Regions from separate parts of the Sinobacterium caligoides genome, predicted to be linked through region 2. Evidence: riboswitches for the same ligand, from Rfam matches in the RefSeq annotation. Region 2 holds a riboswitch; the other holds the start of a gene.
What was found. A riboswitch is a leader RNA that binds a small molecule or an ion and turns the genes downstream of it on or off. The one in region 2 is predicted to bind thiamine pyrophosphate.
Positions count from the first base shown of each region.

Region 1: linked by a shared signal. The riboswitch ahead of thiC (phosphomethylpyrimidine synthase ThiC) and the one ahead of EDC56_RS05315 (TonB-dependent receptor) in region 2 are both predicted to bind thiamine pyrophosphate.

Region 1 is NZ_RKHR01000004.1:754,992-762,996, reverse strand. Features, by position in the region: gene EDC56_RS10125 (LysR family transcriptional regulator) at 541-1,401, opposite strand; gene EDC56_RS10120 (HlyD family secretion protein) at 1,532-2,599, shown strand; gene EDC56_RS10115 (DUF2955 domain-containing protein) at 2,609-3,637, shown strand; TPP riboswitch at 3,708-3,831, shown strand; gene thiC (phosphomethylpyrimidine synthase ThiC) at 3,919-5,823, shown strand; gene thiO (glycine oxidase ThiO) at 5,914-7,029, shown strand; gene thiS (sulfur carrier protein ThiS) at 7,051-7,260, shown strand; gene EDC56_RS10095 (thiazole synthase) at 7,262-8,005, shown strand, end outside.
Region 2 is NZ_RKHR01000003.1:1,184,934-1,192,938, forward strand. Features, by position in the region: gene EDC56_RS05290 (hypothetical protein) at 1-90, opposite strand, end outside; gene EDC56_RS05295 (DUF3565 domain-containing protein) at 685-894, opposite strand; gene EDC56_RS05300 (condensation domain-containing protein) at 983-2,278, opposite strand; gene EDC56_RS05305 (condensation domain-containing protein) at 2,291-3,595, opposite strand; gene EDC56_RS05315 (TonB-dependent receptor) at 3,934-6,075, opposite strand; TPP riboswitch at 6,120-6,208, opposite strand; gene EDC56_RS05320 (class II fumarate hydratase) at 6,368-7,735, opposite strand.

The DNA of each region.
Region 1 (8,005 bases), on a different contig from region 2:
TACCTGCCTCTGTAAACCCCAGTTACCACTAGGTATATTTCTCACCGAATAGGTAAAAACACTTATCTTGATTTGTATCACTTGCCGACTACGGGAATTTACGTATACTGGCCACACATAAAGACAACAAGCTCTAAAAAATAACAACTTTCAAAAAATAACAAGCTTTAACATAATAATAATAAAGCAAATTAATAAGAATGACTAAAATAACGACCCTGTGATGTTGGAAGGCCATCGTTGTTTATAGATTGTTGCGGTAGAAAATCTACCAAGATAGATTAGCCTGATGGGCCGCAGCAATCTTATCTCTATTTTTCGTTCCCCCCCCCCTTGCCGAACAGGCTGAACCTTTTCGTATATTTATCTTGTAGGCTACTCATACCTCCCCCGCTGCTGTTATGCAGCAAGCTATCATGCTTAGCGTTGCCGCTGTTCTACTGGCATTACTCCGGTCTATGCAGGACCTGCCGTGTCCGGTAAAAGGACATCACAGATCGCCTGTAATTCGTTCGCTGATATCGCGGAAGGAGCTGACGGTTAGAGGGCAAAGTTATCCCTGAGCATCTTCACCATGAGGCGTGTTCTTTCCGGCAAGTAGGCTTGAGCGGGATAGATTAAGCTGATGCTGGGTGGTGTTAGCTGGTCGGCGCAATCGATGTTAGATAGCGCGCCACTAGCGAGATCCTCTTCAATCATCGAGGTCGGGAGTATTGCGATGCCTTGGCCAGCCTTTGCCAGCTGATGCAAGAGTCGTAGGTCGTCGCTAAATAGCCGGTAGTTACGACATTCAGGCATGAGACTGCGAGTGTAACGACTGGCAAGAAAGTCGTAGTCAGCGAGTTCTGCCAGTGCTTTTGGTCTTCCTTTCTTGCTTAAATAGCAGGGTGAGGCGACTAAGGTGTAAGGGAATTGAATCAATGATTGCTGTACGTAATCGTCGTGTAGGCTGTCGATGAAGCCGGGGAGTAATTGTAGGTCGGTGTTGCTGCGGCGTAGGTCGATGGCGCTTTTTTCGTGTTCTATTTCTAACTGTACCTGCGGATACAAACTGATGTACCGCTCAATGGTGTCGGCGAAAAACTCGGTAACACCAAGGGTAGGGGGGATGGCAATACGCATTAGGCCTTTTGGTGCCGTTCCCCTCTCGACCATCAGCTCAGTGGCGGCCTGTAGGGTATTGAGAGGAGATTCGATTTGACGGTAGAGCCAGCGCCCCTGTTCGGTGAGCTCGATATGTCGTGTCGTGCGTATTAGTAGTTGGTAGCCCAGTGCATGCTCTAAAGCCTGTAGTCGGCGACTGATTTTAGAACGCTGCATATTGGTGGCGGCGGCAGCGGCGCTAATGCCCTGGTGGCGAACAGTCAGGGCAAAAAGGTTGAGGTCATCGAGACTGGTCATGTGGCTTCCTACGAGGGCGGCAGTCTATATTGTCCTATTAGTAGGTCGCAAGCGACTTGTTTTACACTCTATATGCCACTTTTTTGATTCGTTACACTAGCCTGCTATTGGATAAACACAGGATATTACTATGCAGGCTGCAGAGGCGCGCTTTCGTCGCTGGATGACGACATTGTTACTGTTTTTTGTGCTCGTAGGAAGCTACTTTGTGCTTGCTGATCGCTACGCTCCGATGACGACAGAGAGCCGGGTGCAAGGGTTTGTAGTACCGTTAGCGACAGAAGTTTCGGGGCATATTACAGCGGTCTACAGCGAAAATAATCAAGCCGTTAAGGCAGGTGAACTGCTCTTTAGTATCGATGATACGCACTACCGTCTAGTTCACGAAAGAGCGCAGCTGGCACTGCGTCAAGCCTACGAGCAGGAGGCGGCGCGCTACGCAGATGTTACCGCCGCGAAGGCGAAGATTGAGACGTATAGAGTCACGGCGGATAATGCAATGCGCGACTTTAAGCGTATCGAGCGTCTTGCACGTAGTGGCTCGGTATCCAAGTCGCAGTTCGATAATGCAGAGAGCAAGCGAGACGCAAGCGCGGCAAACCTACGTGCCGCACGTGCACAGCTGCGTGCCTTAGAGGTACGGCTGGGTGACGGTATTGGTCATAGCAGTGTGGTGCTGGCTGCACAAAACGCTTTAGCTCAAGCTAAGTGGGACTTGTCGCGTACGCAGGTGTTAGCACCTAGCGACGGCGTAGTGAGTAACTTGCAGCTGCATGAGGGAGCTTTTGCTAGCGCTAATCAGCCAATACTCACCTTCATCCCTGCGGATTCGCTATGGTTGGTGGCGGATTTTCGTGAAAAGGCGACGGCTTTGATGAAGCCGGGTGAGACGGCGGAGGTGGCCTTTGATGCACTACCCGGTAAGGTCTTTACGTTGTCTTTGCTGAGCCGCGATTTTGGTGTCGCTTCTGCACAGCAGCAGGCCAATGGCCGCTTGTCAGCGGTTGAGACGAGTAACCGCTGGGTGAGAGATGCACAGCGTGTGCGGGTGAACCTTGAGAGCGAGGAGGCCCTTCCAGCGAACTTGTTCGTTGGTTCTAGGGCGACCGTCGTCGTCTACACGGAAAGCCATTCACTATTTACTTGGCTGGCCGAGGGGATGATTCGCCTGATTAGCATCGCCCACTACCTGTATTAGGCGTTGACGATGAAAGCGTACCGAATTTGGTTTTCCTGTGTGCTGAGTCTGACGCTGAGCCTGTTTTTTGGTTGGACGAACACGATGTTTGTGTGTTTGCTGCCGATGCTCATGTTATCGAGGCTGGTGCGCTGGAATAGCGTGATGTTTGCGCAAATGGTGTTGGCGGTATTCTGGGTTGGGATAGAAACTAACGTAATTCTTGGTTTCTTACAGCCTTATCCGCTATTGATGTCCATCGCGGTCGCTATTATGTTGCTGTCGAAGTGTTATGCTATGCAGCATAAGGCCAGCTCACTCTTTGGCACCATTGGCCTGCTATTTGGCTCGGTCATTATTAATATCGGCAGCTACCCCGGCGTTGACTTAGAGAACTTCACCGTCGGTTTTTGGCAGGCGAGCTGGGTGGCGGTAGTGGTTTGTGCCTTGGCGTTTTATATTTTTCCCGAGCCGATTGCAGAAAATGAACCTGTAGAGCTAGAGGTGCGAGAGGCGACCTCGGAGCAACTGTGGCAGCAAACAGTATTGGGCTGGCTGGTGGCAATGGTTATTTTTTTCATTTTTCAAATAGCGCATCTCAATGACTCACTGTCTGCTCAAGCAAGTATGCTGATCATATTGTCGCCGATGACCCTGGTTGGGTCGCTGCAGGCAGCAAAGATACGAGTGATGGGAACTCTCTACGGCTGTTTGGCAGCATTATTGATTCAGCTGGGGCTTAGTGCTTGGTACGATAATATCGTGCTGTTTGTGCTGGCTTACGCCATTGCGGCAGCCTTATTTAGTCATTGGCTTGCAGGGGATGCAGTACGCGTCGGCATCGGTTTTTCGGCGATGTCTGCGCTGATCGTGCCGCTGACCAGTAGTCTTGTACCAGGGCAACAAGACGCTGTTTACGCGATTTTCTATCGTCTGTCATCGATCCTCTGCGCGGTGGCGATTACCTCGCTGCTGATCTGGTTGGTGCACCGAGGCCTGCAGCGAGCGCGATGGCGTCGTGGGAGTCAGGATGAACTTGATATCGTTAACGTACCCTAAAGCAATGATAGTAATCTTCGTTGTATGAATTGCGCGCTTGCGAAAAGTAAGTAGAGCTTTTAGAATTGCCAGCAACTTGTCGGGGTGCTAACAAGTCACAGGCTTTAAATGGTCTGTTGTCTTCTTTTAGCTGAGAGCTTACCCGTTGAACCTGTTAGGTTAATACCTGCGGAGGGAACAAGGTCGGTGACTTTCTCTACTACTTCACCGCAATCCTACTACCTTATGTTTGACGTGTGATGCTGCCCTGGCGTTTAATCGCGGCAATATAAGGCAGCATTATGACCGTCAGTAAGCTCAGCAATACCGCTCGTGTGGATGAAGCTTCAATCCAGCCCTTTCCTAATTCAGAGAAAACCTATATCGAAGGCTCTCGCCCAGATATTCGTGTGCCGATGCGTGAGATTTCGCTGACGGCGACGACGGTTTCTAACCCAGATGGTAGCACTCGTCTTGAGCCTAACGAGGCGGTACGAGTCTATGATACCTCTGGCGTTTACTCTGATCCTGAAGTCAGTGTCGACATTCGCCAAGGGCTCGAGGCAATGCGCAGTAGCTGGGTGCTTGAGCGTGATGACACGGAAGAGCTGCCGGGCGATAGCTCTGACTACGCCAAGCTGCGTGCCGCAGATGATAGCCTTGATGGGCTGCGCTTCGACCTGAAGCGGACGCCTCGCCGTGCTAAGCCGGGCAAGAATGTCAGTCAAATGCACTATGCGCGACAGGGCGTTATCACGCCTGAGATGGAATATATTGCGATTCGCGAGAACATGACGCTGCAGCATTTGAAAGAGCAGGGGCTGGTCAATGAACAGCACCCTGGCGAAGCCTTTGGTGCCGAAATTCCCGATGAGATTACCCCGGAGTTTGTGCGCAGTGAGGTCGCCAGGGGGCGAGCGATTATTCCTTGTAATATCAATCACCCAGAGTCAGAGCCGATGATTATCGGCCGTAACTTTTTGGTGAAGGTGAATGGCAATATTGGTAACTCTGCCCTAGGTTCTTCGATCGAGGAAGAGGTGGCTAAGCTGAGCTGGGGTATCCGCTGGGGTGCCGACACCATGATGGATTTATCCACAGGTAAGAATATCCATGAGACACGCGAGTGGATCATTCGCAACTCACCAGTACCGGTAGGTACAGTGCCGATCTATCAGGCGCTTGAGAAGGTTGATGGTGTTGCTGAAAACCTCACCTGGGAGGTCTTTCGCGATACGTTAATTGAGCAGGCTGAGCAGGGTGTTGACTACTTTACTATTCATGCCGGTGTGTTGTTGCGTTATGTACCAATGACGGCGACAAGGGTGACAGGTATTGTTTCTCGTGGCGGCTCGATCATGGCTAAGTGGTGTCTCGCTCATCATGAAGAAAACTTTCTCTATACACATTTCGAAGAGATCTGTGAAATCTGTAAACAGTATGACGTCGCCTTCTCCCTTGGCGACGGTTTGCGCCCAGGCTCTATCGCCGACGCCAACGATGCCGCACAGTTTGGTGAGCTGGAGACGCTAGGGGAGCTCACTAAAATAGCTTGGCAGCATGATGTGCAGGTGATGATCGAAGGGCCGGGCCATGTGCCGATGCACATGATCAAGGCCAACATGGAGAAGCAGCTTGAGCACTGCGATGAGGCGCCGTTCTACACCTTGGGTCCATTGACGACTGATATTGCACCTGGCTACGACCACATCACTTCCGGTATTGGCGCGGCGATGATCGGTTGGTATGGCTGTGCCATGCTCTGTTATGTGACACCGAAGGAGCACCTTGGTCTACCCAACAAAGACGATGTTAAGACGGGCATTATCACTTATAAGCTAGCCGCCCATGCCGCGGATCTAGCCAAGGGGCATCCTGGTGCGCAGGTACGAGATAACGCACTCTCAAAGGCGCGCTTTGAGTTCCGCTGGGAGGATCAGTTTAACCTCGGTCTAGATCCGGATACTGCACGCAGCTACCACGATGAAACGCTGCCGAAAGAGTCGGCGAAGGTGGCGCACTTTTGCTCTATGTGTGGCCCGAAGTTTTGCTCGATGAAAATTTCGCAGGAAGTGCGAGACTACGCTTCGGCCCAGGGTGTTGAGGTGCGTGGAGAGACGATTAAGGTGTTAGACCTAGACGCAGAAATGCAGAAGAAATCGGAAGAGTTCAAGCAAGCCGGTAGCGAGATCTACCAGAAGGTTTAACAGCTTGCTTTAGCTGGGCTGTGTCGTCTTAACGACGCAGCTCTTTCCTCGTGTTACATCCTCGTCGTTAGGGCGAGGAGGAGCTCTTCGATGAAGATAGGAATTGCAGGCGCAGGAATTGTAGGTCGCCTCAGTGCCTTGCTGTTACAGCAGCGTGGTCATCAAGTGACCTTGTTTGATCGAGATGGTATCGATAACGGTAGTGCCTGCAGCTATACCGCTGCGGGGATGCTGACACCGGTGAGTGAGTCGGATGTTTATGAGCCCTTAGTGTATGCCCTAGGTCAGCGCTCGTTGCGGCGCTGGCCGGAGCTTGTCCAGCAGATCAACGGTGAGGTGTTTTATCACACGGGTGGCAGCCTGGTGGTGGCACATCGTCAGGACCAGGCTGATTATCATCGCTTCCTGCAGGCGGTCGAGAGCAATGCGCAGCCAACGGCTGAGCAGATGACGATGCTTGACCAGGCCCAGTTAGCAGAGCTTGAGCCGGAGTTGGCGGCACGTTTTCACCGTGCGGCCTATATGCCCGGTGAGGCGTGGTTGTGTCCTTGCTGTGTGATGCCGACGCTCGGTGATCAATTGGTTGCCGCTAAGGTACCTTTTCATACTTATAGCGAGATCGCAGCAGTAACGGGCAATGAGGTGGGCGGTGAGATTGTTGTTGCCGGGCGTAGCGGTGAACGTCGCCACGCGTTTGACTGTGTCATCGATAGCCGTGGTCTAGGTGCTCGAGAGGCCTTGCCTGCGTTAAGAGGTGTACGTGGTGAGATCATTTGGGTGCGAGCCCCTGGGGTGAAAATTGATCGCCTCGTGCGTTTGATGCACCCGCGTTATCGTATCTATATTGTGCCGCGACGGGATGACCTTTATCTGATTGGCGCTACGCAGATCGAGAGTGAGGATCGCAGTGAAATCAGTGTGCGCTCAAGCCTTGAACTACTCTCGGCGGCATATAGTGTCCACCCGGGATTCGCCGAGGCGCGGGTGATCAAGACTGACGTTAATCTACGCCCAGCCCTGCCGGATAATCAGCCGAAGATTTTTAGTGCAGGGAAGGTGCTGCGGGTCAACGGCCTCTTTCGTCACGGTTACATGATGGCGCCGGCGATTTGCGATGAGCTGGTGGCGCGTATCGAGCAAGGTGAGGGCTACCAATCTGACTTTGCTGAATTATTCACGCAAGATAAGCCCTATGCCGGCGCATAGTCGTGCATCGATAGAGGGAGAATGATGGTGGAAATATTTGTAAACGGTGAGCGCAAGCTTATCGATAGCGGCATCGATATTGGTCAGGCATTGTTGGCTTGGGGCTATGATACGGCGCATAAGATCGCAGTGGCGGTGAATGGTGAGTTTGTTCCCCGTAGCTTGTATGGGCAGAGAGTACTCATCGCAGATGACCGGGTTGATGTCGTTAGCCCAATTTCAGGAGGGTGAGATGCAGACACTTTCGGATACGTTCAAACTATTAGGGCGTGAGTTACAGAGCCGCTTATTTATTGGTAGCGCGCTTTATCCCTCACCAAAAATTATGTGTGAGGCTATTAAGGCTTCGCAGTCGCAGGTGGTGACGGTCTCACTGCGTCGTCAGGCGGCGCAGTCGGGTAGTGATGGCGAGGCATTCTGGCAGCAGATTAAAGCGTTAGATGTCGCCGTGCTGCCGAATACGGCAGGCTGTTCGACGGTAAAAGAGGCCGTTAATACCGCCTTAATGGCACGAGAGGTGTTCGATACCAACTGGATTAAGCTGGAGGTGATCGGTGACGACTATAACCTACAGCCCGATCCGTTCGCGCTGTTGGAGGCGACGAAAGAGCTCGTCTCGCAAGGCTTCGATGTATTTCCCTATTGCACCGATGACCTGGTTCTCTGCACTAAGCTGGCGGAAGCCGGCTGCACGATTTTGATGCCTTGGGGGGCGCCCATCGGCACAGGACAGGGGTTATTAAACCCGTACGCCTTGCGTACCATTCGTCAGCGCTTACCGGAGCTGACACTTGTCGTTGATGCCGGTATCGGCTTGCCTTCACACGCCAGTGCGGCGATGGAGATGGGCTACGATGCGGTGTTGCTCAATAGTGCGGTGGCGCTAGCGCAGGACCCGGTGGTGATGGCGCAGGCCTTCGCGGCGGCAGTAGCCGCTGGGCGTGCGGCCTATCGTGCCGGTGCGATGCCGGCGCGG
Region 2 (8,005 bases):
GATAACCAAATCATGAAGATCATACTCGACGCGGGTGATCTCGGGCTTAGTTTCCAGTGGTCCTTGTAATACTTCGAATTCTACGTCCATGCTTTCTCGATTTGTGAGCCCTAACAGCGTATTACACCGCAACCTGCGGTGTATCACAGTTGCGGTGTAATTCTGGGGTTAATTATTTTAGTTGCCCATAAACTACATGATTAACATAAGCTTATCTACTCTCAATAAAAAGCCTCTCAGAATTACACCGCAACTTGCGCGTATATTAGAACTACACCGCAACATTTATAATCGTTAATATCAGCGACTTACCAGCCGTCGGCTTATTTTTGGGCTAACTTCTAACGGATTGATGATGTAGGTGAGGGGTCATTTAGCGGCAATAGCGCCGAAATTAGCTTTGCTGGCTTGAACGGCCAGATTCGTTCGTTTTTTAATCACCTTTTGAAGTAATAGCTAGGGCCGCATATCATCAATCGCGATGCGGTGTTATTTTTTTTAACTCGTTGATCATTTTTTTAAGGTGAATATTTACAAAGTGTTAGCGATAGAGGCTGATCAGCAATATACGCGCAAGTGGCGCGTGTATCTTATTCAACGCGCCTGCTTTATTGGCAGCTGCCCATCTTTATAACGCTGGTGTTTCTCGCTGAATCAGCTACGCCTGTTTGTCGACACAGCCCCTTATGGCTGCTGATCCAAAGGGGCCCCTTGATCACATTTCACGCAGTTTAAGCTATAACCGATCATCGACTGACGCCCGGCCTCGGTTTGCGTCCATGGCCGGCTGGTCCATGGCGGGTTGTGGCGCACATGCTGAAAATGGCCGCAGGCGAGCTCGGCGACCCAGTGGGACTCTTCATCTAAATGGTAACCCGCTATCGGTTGCTGCATAGTCTGACGAACACTCTCTGCCTGATTATCATCGGTAGCGGCTATTCTAAATACGCCCGGCTGTTAGCGCCAGCAGCAGTGTCGCTGCCTAAGCCGATTGGCCAACGGCTTCTGTATCGCGGGCGTGGTCATCACGGTAATAGTCTGCGACTAACTGCTGCACTGATGCGCGAAACTGTTCAACAAAACGGCTGGCGGTGTGTTCATGGACCAGCGGCTGAGTGAAGTTAAAACTACAGATCAGCGCGTCATTGACCGTAACCACGCCACATAATAAAAAGTAATTGGCTGAGTGGATGGCACCGTTAAAGCGATAGTCTAACAACGATAACTCGCCCTGTTGATACAGTGTACTCAGCCGCCCTAGGTTAGAGATGATTAGGTGTTGGTCAAACACCGTACTAGCGTCATTGCCCAGCTGCGCCAAATCATCGGCTAGCTCGGCGTAGCTCAATGCCTCAGTACTGTTCGCCATGGTTTGATACTGGCGACGTAGCGCTTTTGATAGCTGCAGAAGATCATGGCTATCGCGCTTATCCGCATAGATATAGGCCGTTTCAAAGAAAGCCCCCAGTTCACGGTAATCGACACCGTTAGTCATCTCGGGCCGCATATTTTTTGGCACAATCGCCTTTAATACCGCTGGCGCACCGGCAAGCTGAAAGGTGGTACGAAACAGTAATGCACTGATGACTGCGTTTAGCGTCACACCCGCCGCCCGGGATAATGACACCAGCGCCGTCATCGCATCTTTTGTAAACACCGATTCTTTAATCAACGGTTGCCGCTGCGCTAATGGCGCCGCTGCTGCTACCGGCCACACCATGTCCTTGAAGTACTCACGCCGATCAACGCCGTCAGCTTGATGATCAAGCGGGCGGCAGCTGTCTTCTAAACAGGCCCGCTCCGGCAGCGACTCGACACCGCCCTGATCGTCGGCGGTGTTGTAGTAGTTTACGATATCGTTAATCAACACAAAGCAACCAGACCCATCACTCATGCTATGGTGGGTCGTCAGCACCAGGTAACTCTCATCCGAATCGGCAATGTCGACCAGGCGGGTTCGCCAAAGATACTGTGTTTGATCGAGGGGCCGCTGCACCTCATCAGCCATCTCCTGCTCGACCGAGCTGCACTGCTTACGCTGATAACGATGCTGCGAAGCATCAAACATCACATCGTAGATAAAGTGCCAGGTACGCTGCTGAAACTGAATACGGGCACGCAGTAACGGGTGCCGCTGATAGGCACAGTGTATGGCACGCAGTAATTTTTCTGCTGATACCACCCCCTTAATGGTCGCGACATTGCTGATCTGCATCAGGCCGTGATTGTCTTGGTGGGCGATGGCTTGCTTAGCCTCTCGCTGACCGAGTTGACGCATGTTCACTCCTTTTCAAGTTACGCTGTCCACAGCCGGTTTCACCCCGACAGGCTTAGCATTATTTTTAAAAGCAGCCACTAACTGCTTAACCTCATCACCAAACTGCTCTACAAATCGTATCGCCGTCTCTTCGCTAACAAGGGGCCGAGTAAAGTTAAAGTTACAAGTCAGCGAGTCATTAACTGTGGATGCCGCAAACATCAAAAAGAAGTTTGCTGGATATATTGATGCATTAAAGCGGTAGTCAATCAATGCCAAATCACCTTGCTGAAACGCTGCACTTAAGCGTCCGAGGTTTGAAATTATAATGTGCTGGCCGAAACAAGAGCCTGCCTCATTACCTAGCCGGGCAAGAAACGCCATAAGTTCATCATAGGAAATATCATCATTATACCCCACGCTACACTGATACTGAGCTTGCGAGTCTCTTGACATCAGCCACAAGTCATCCGTGTTATTTTTGTCCGCTAAAATAAATCCTGCATCAAAAAATGCACCGAGCTCCCTGCTATCTAATCCACCGACCATTTTTGATCGAACATTTATCGGCACTGAGCTCTTGATGAAGGTTGGTGCATTTTCGACATTGAAAGAAGCCCTAAAAATCAACGCGCTCAACAAGCCATTCAGCGTTACCTTTGAGGCTCGACACATTGATAGCAGCGCAGCAACATCTGCCCCAGAAAACACTAACTCCTTTATCAACGGCATTCGTTGCTGCAATAAAGCGGGTTCTGCTACTGGCCATATGGACGCCTCCCTGTTTTTTTCGACATCACTCATGTCACGCACATTCGCTGACTGCACATAGTAATCTTCTAGGCAGCCTCTTTCGGGAAACGACTCAATAACAACCTCTTTACCGGCAGCAATAGCGTTGTAATAACCTAATATATCGTTAATCAGCGAAAAGCAGGCTATACCATCTGTCATACTGTGATGCGTCGTTAAAATAAAGTAGCTTTGATCGGTTCCAGCAATATTAACCAAGCGTGTACGCCACAAGTACTTATCCTGCGCGATAATATTCTTCATCTCAGCAGCCATCTCTGTCTCTATAGAAGCACGCTTCTTACTTTCATAAGTATGCTGTACAGAATCAAAAGCAACGTCATAAAAAAATTGCCAACAACCCCCTTCAAATTCAATGCGCGCACGAAGAAACGGATGCTGTTGATAGGCACAGTGTACGGCACGCAGTAATTTTTCTGCTGACACCACCCCCTTAATGGTCGCGACATTGCTGATCTGCATGAGACCGTGATTATCTTGGTGGGCGATGGCTTGCTTAGCCTCGCGTTGACCGAGTTGACGCATTTTAAAATCCCTTTTAATTAACCACTTAGAACATTAGATACAATGAGCACAGATACCTCTTTCCCTATCCTTAGAGAATCTTCGGTATTAGCCTCTTACCGTGATATGTATCATTTCACATTAAACAGCCAAGCAATAAACCCACGACGTTGCCAATACGATAAACTAAACAATTCATCACCCCAAAGAGTATGAACACAGGATGTACACCGAGCGATATTCTCTCGCTTTTAACAATAGCGATGGGAAAACAGATTAAGCCGCACGATAACGGTACGGCCAAATTGATATTGAACAACAGGCGCTGCATTCACATGTCAGCGCCTATGCAGTGGCTATTAGAAGTTATAACGACCGTTAATACCAAAGGTACGGGGTTCACCCTGTTGATTGAACTGCTGAGGCATGTAGCCGTTGCGCGGGTCGTTACCGAAGTACAAACCGTGTACGGCGTATTCTTCATTGGTCAGGTTGCGCGCCCAGAGTGTCAGCTCCACAGGGCCCTGTTGATAACTAACGCTGGCGTTAAGCAGGTCGTAGGCATCCAAGGTGTTGTCGTGGTAATAGCCGTAGTACTGCTGATCCTTGCCCTCTAACTCAATACGGCCACTCAGGCGCTCAGTAAACTGTGCCTGGGCACCGACGCTGTATTGATAGCGCGGTGACTTCGCCTGCTCCCGATCGTTGACTTCAACAAAGGCCTCCTGATCGAGGTCGTAGACCGTCATGCCATCGACATTGGTGCGCAATAGACCAAGGCTGGCGAACAGTGACAGCTGTTCGGTCGCAACAAAGTCGAGTTCTAACTCGGCACCGTAGTTGCTCGCACGGCCGGCGTTATCGAGTAAGCCGACCCAGTGAAACTGATTGTTGTTATCGTACGCTGTCAACCAACTCTCCAGTTGAGCATTGTCACGCTGCATATAAAACACCGCGGCACGCAGCTGCAGGCGATCATCGATGAAGGTGCCCTTGAAGCCCAGCTCGGTATTCAGTAACGATTCGCTCTCAAAGCTCAGGCGGCTGTGGAGGAAGTCTTGATAACCGGGCTGCAACATCGGGTAGCTGGAGCTGGCCTCGGTATTCACGCCGCCCGGCTTCTCGCCGCGGGAGACGGTGGCGTAGACAAGATTATCGTTTGCAGTAAAGTACTGTAGGGTCAGCTCGCCGCTGTACAGGTTGTCGCGGTTATCACTGTTAAAGCGGCCGCCATAGACATTGAGATCGCTATAATCGTCGCTGAAGCGCTCGCCACGCAGACCGGCAATCAGGTGCAGACTATCGGTCAGCATGTAATCGATCTGGCCGTAGGCGGCGAGGCGCTGACTATCGTAATCGCTGTTGAACTCGTCATAGTAGTAACGCTCTAACGATTGCTCTCTGTGCTGGCCGTAGACACCAAAGACGGTCTGGTAATCACCCGCCACATCGAGTGCACCGGTGCTGAGCAGGCGCGCATCGAGATCGATCGTCTGGGTGTCACGCTGCAGGCTATCGGTATTCGAGAACCACTCACAGCTCGCAACGCCATCACAGATGTGCGGGTTCGACCAGTCTTCATCGTAGCTGTAATCGTTTTCCGATTGGCTCCAGCTGCTGATGATGTTGAGGTCGTAATCGTCACTGAGCGACCAGGTGCCGTTCATCGCCAAGGCATCGAAGTCGACGCGGTCGTGACCCGGCTGGTCCGACTGGGTATGGAAGTCGTTATCGAGGGAGTAAGCGTCATAGCCGTTATTACTGTGAAAACTCATCGCGGTGAAGTCGATCACCGCATCATCGCCGGCTAGCCAGCGCAGCTTGCCCCGCGCCGAGCTCTCATCGATGTTATTGGTATTGTCGCGGCCCAGGTAGTCGTTCTCCATATAGCCGTCGCTGCGCTGGTGCTGCACGGCGAGGCGGCCGAGCAGGTTATCGGTCAACGGCCCCGACACCGCAGCACCGAGCTCGGCACCACCGTAGTTGGCAACGCCGCCGGTGACAAAGCCTTCAAACTCTTCTGTTGGCGCGGCGGAGGTGATGTTGACCATGCCAGCCAGTGCGTTGGTACCAAAGCGTGTGCCCTGTGGGCCTCGCAACACCTCGACCTGTTCGGTATCCATTAGCATCGCCGCGTTGGCGTTGCCGTTAAGGCTGATACCGTCGACGGTGACGCCGACCGAGGGGAAGTGCTTCGGATCGACAAACTGCTCGAGCTCGCCAATGCCACGCATTTGCAAGAAACGCGCACGCGACGCCCCCGACGAGAAGTTAACATTCGGCGACAGATTTAACACATCCTGCAGGTGCTGCGCGCCACGCGATTCAATATCGGCCACATCAACAACGCTGACACTGGCTGGGCTGTCGAGCAGGCTCGCCTCGCGGAAGTTAGCGGTGACAATCACCTCCTCCAAGGCAAACTCTTCGGCGTGGAGGGGTTGATAGCTGCTGGCGGCCAATACGGCGAGATACAAGGCGTGTCGATTCAATCGTGTCATGGTGGTTCCGAATAGAGAGAGAACCAGATAGCACAGGCGCGCAGGAACGAGTGAACACCTCTTCCTACGCCAGCATTATCTGGATCAGGTACTAAGGGTGCTTCTCAGGCTCGCGCCGCCCCTAAGGATCGTCTTAATAGATAAGGCATATTGTAGCTAAAAACAGCGGCTTTTCCTTAATGCAGCTAAAATTTTATCACTAAGCAACTAACAGATAAGTCATGCGGCAGGCATTTCTGTCTCAGCTATGTCGCCTCCTCCGCTATTATCTGCTGCCGCTATGGCCATATTACTACTGGGTCAGCTTGGCCGGATCTAATAACCCCATTAACTGCTGTCGGCTCAGCTCTGTCTCTTCTTCCGCCACGTCGACGATGTCCCGCCCCTGCTGATAGGCTTTCTTAGCGATCTCCGCCGCCTTGCTATAGCCAATAACGGGGTTTAACGCGGTGACCAGAATAGGGTTTCGCGCCAGTGTCTTTTGCAGCTGCTGCTCATTCACAGTAAAGGTGGCAATCGCCTTGTCTGCGAGCAACTCACTGGCATTCGCCAACAGCCCGATACTCGATAGTAGATTATCGGCTATCATCGGTAACATCACATTGAGTTCGAAATTGCCCGCCTGACCGCCGACGGTGATGGCCGCATCATTGCCGATCACCTGTGCCGCCACCATCGCCGCCGCCTCCGGGATCACCGGGTTGACCTTGCCCGGCATAATCGACGAGCCTGGCTGCAATGCCTCCAGCTGAATCTCCGCAATCCCTGCTAAAGGCCCCGAGTTCATCCAACGCAAATCATTGGCGATCTTCATCATTGTCACCGCCGTCATCTTCAGCTGGCCCGATAGACTGACCGCCAGATCTTGGCTGCTAATGTGGCTAAAGAAGTTGTCGGCCGGTGAAAAGGCCAAACCGGTCATCAGACTAAGCTGATTGTTAAACTCGGCAGCAAACTGTTTATCCGCATTAATACCCGTACCGACGGCGGTGCCGCCCTGCGCCAGCGTCAACAGCTTCGGTACCACCAGCTGAATCATTTCGATATTCTGGCTGACCTGTGTCGCCCAGCTCAACAGGCTCTGGCTCAGGCGCACCGGCATCGCATCCATCAGATGCGTACGACCGGTTTTAATATGGTGATCGACGCTGGCTGCCTTGTGCTCAATCACCTCCTTCAGATGCTGTAGCGCAGGCAACAGTTTCGCCTGTAGCGCCACCACGGCACTGATGTGGATACAGGAGGGAATGATATCGTTGCTACTCTGGCCATAATTGACATGATCGTTGGCGTGCACACGCTGCAGGGCAATCTCCGAGGCCAGTGTCGCCAACACCTCGTTGGCATTCATATTGGTGCTAGTGCCGGAGCCGGTCTGAAAGATATCGACGGGGAAGTGGCGCATCAACTGTTCATCGGCAAGTAACTGTTCCGCCGCCTCGGCGATCGCCGCAGCAATATCCGCCGGCAGTAACTTAAGTGAGGCGTTGGCCTTGGCGGCCGCCGCCTTCGCCATCAACAGCGCACGTATGAAAGCCTCCGGCAGGGTTTTACCACTGATCGGAAAGTTATTCACCGCCCGCTGGGTCTGTGCGCCGTACAAGGCCTCGGCAGGAAGCTCGACCTCGCCCATGCTATCGCGATCTCTACGTGTTGCCATACTCGCCTCCATTGTTATCGATGCTAAACAGCTTATCACGATCCACTACGACCAAGCTTGATCAAGCGAGGCCAGAAAGCAACCTGATTGATCACCCCACTAGATTAAAGCATGGGCAAAAAATACGCAGACGCAAGCACTACGGATTATTTTCACTGAGACAGGCAACGACGACTGTCGTTAACGCCTAAAGTACTCGATTACTCCATTACTCAATTACTCCATTACTCAATTACTCAATTACTCCATTACTCCATTACTCCATTACTC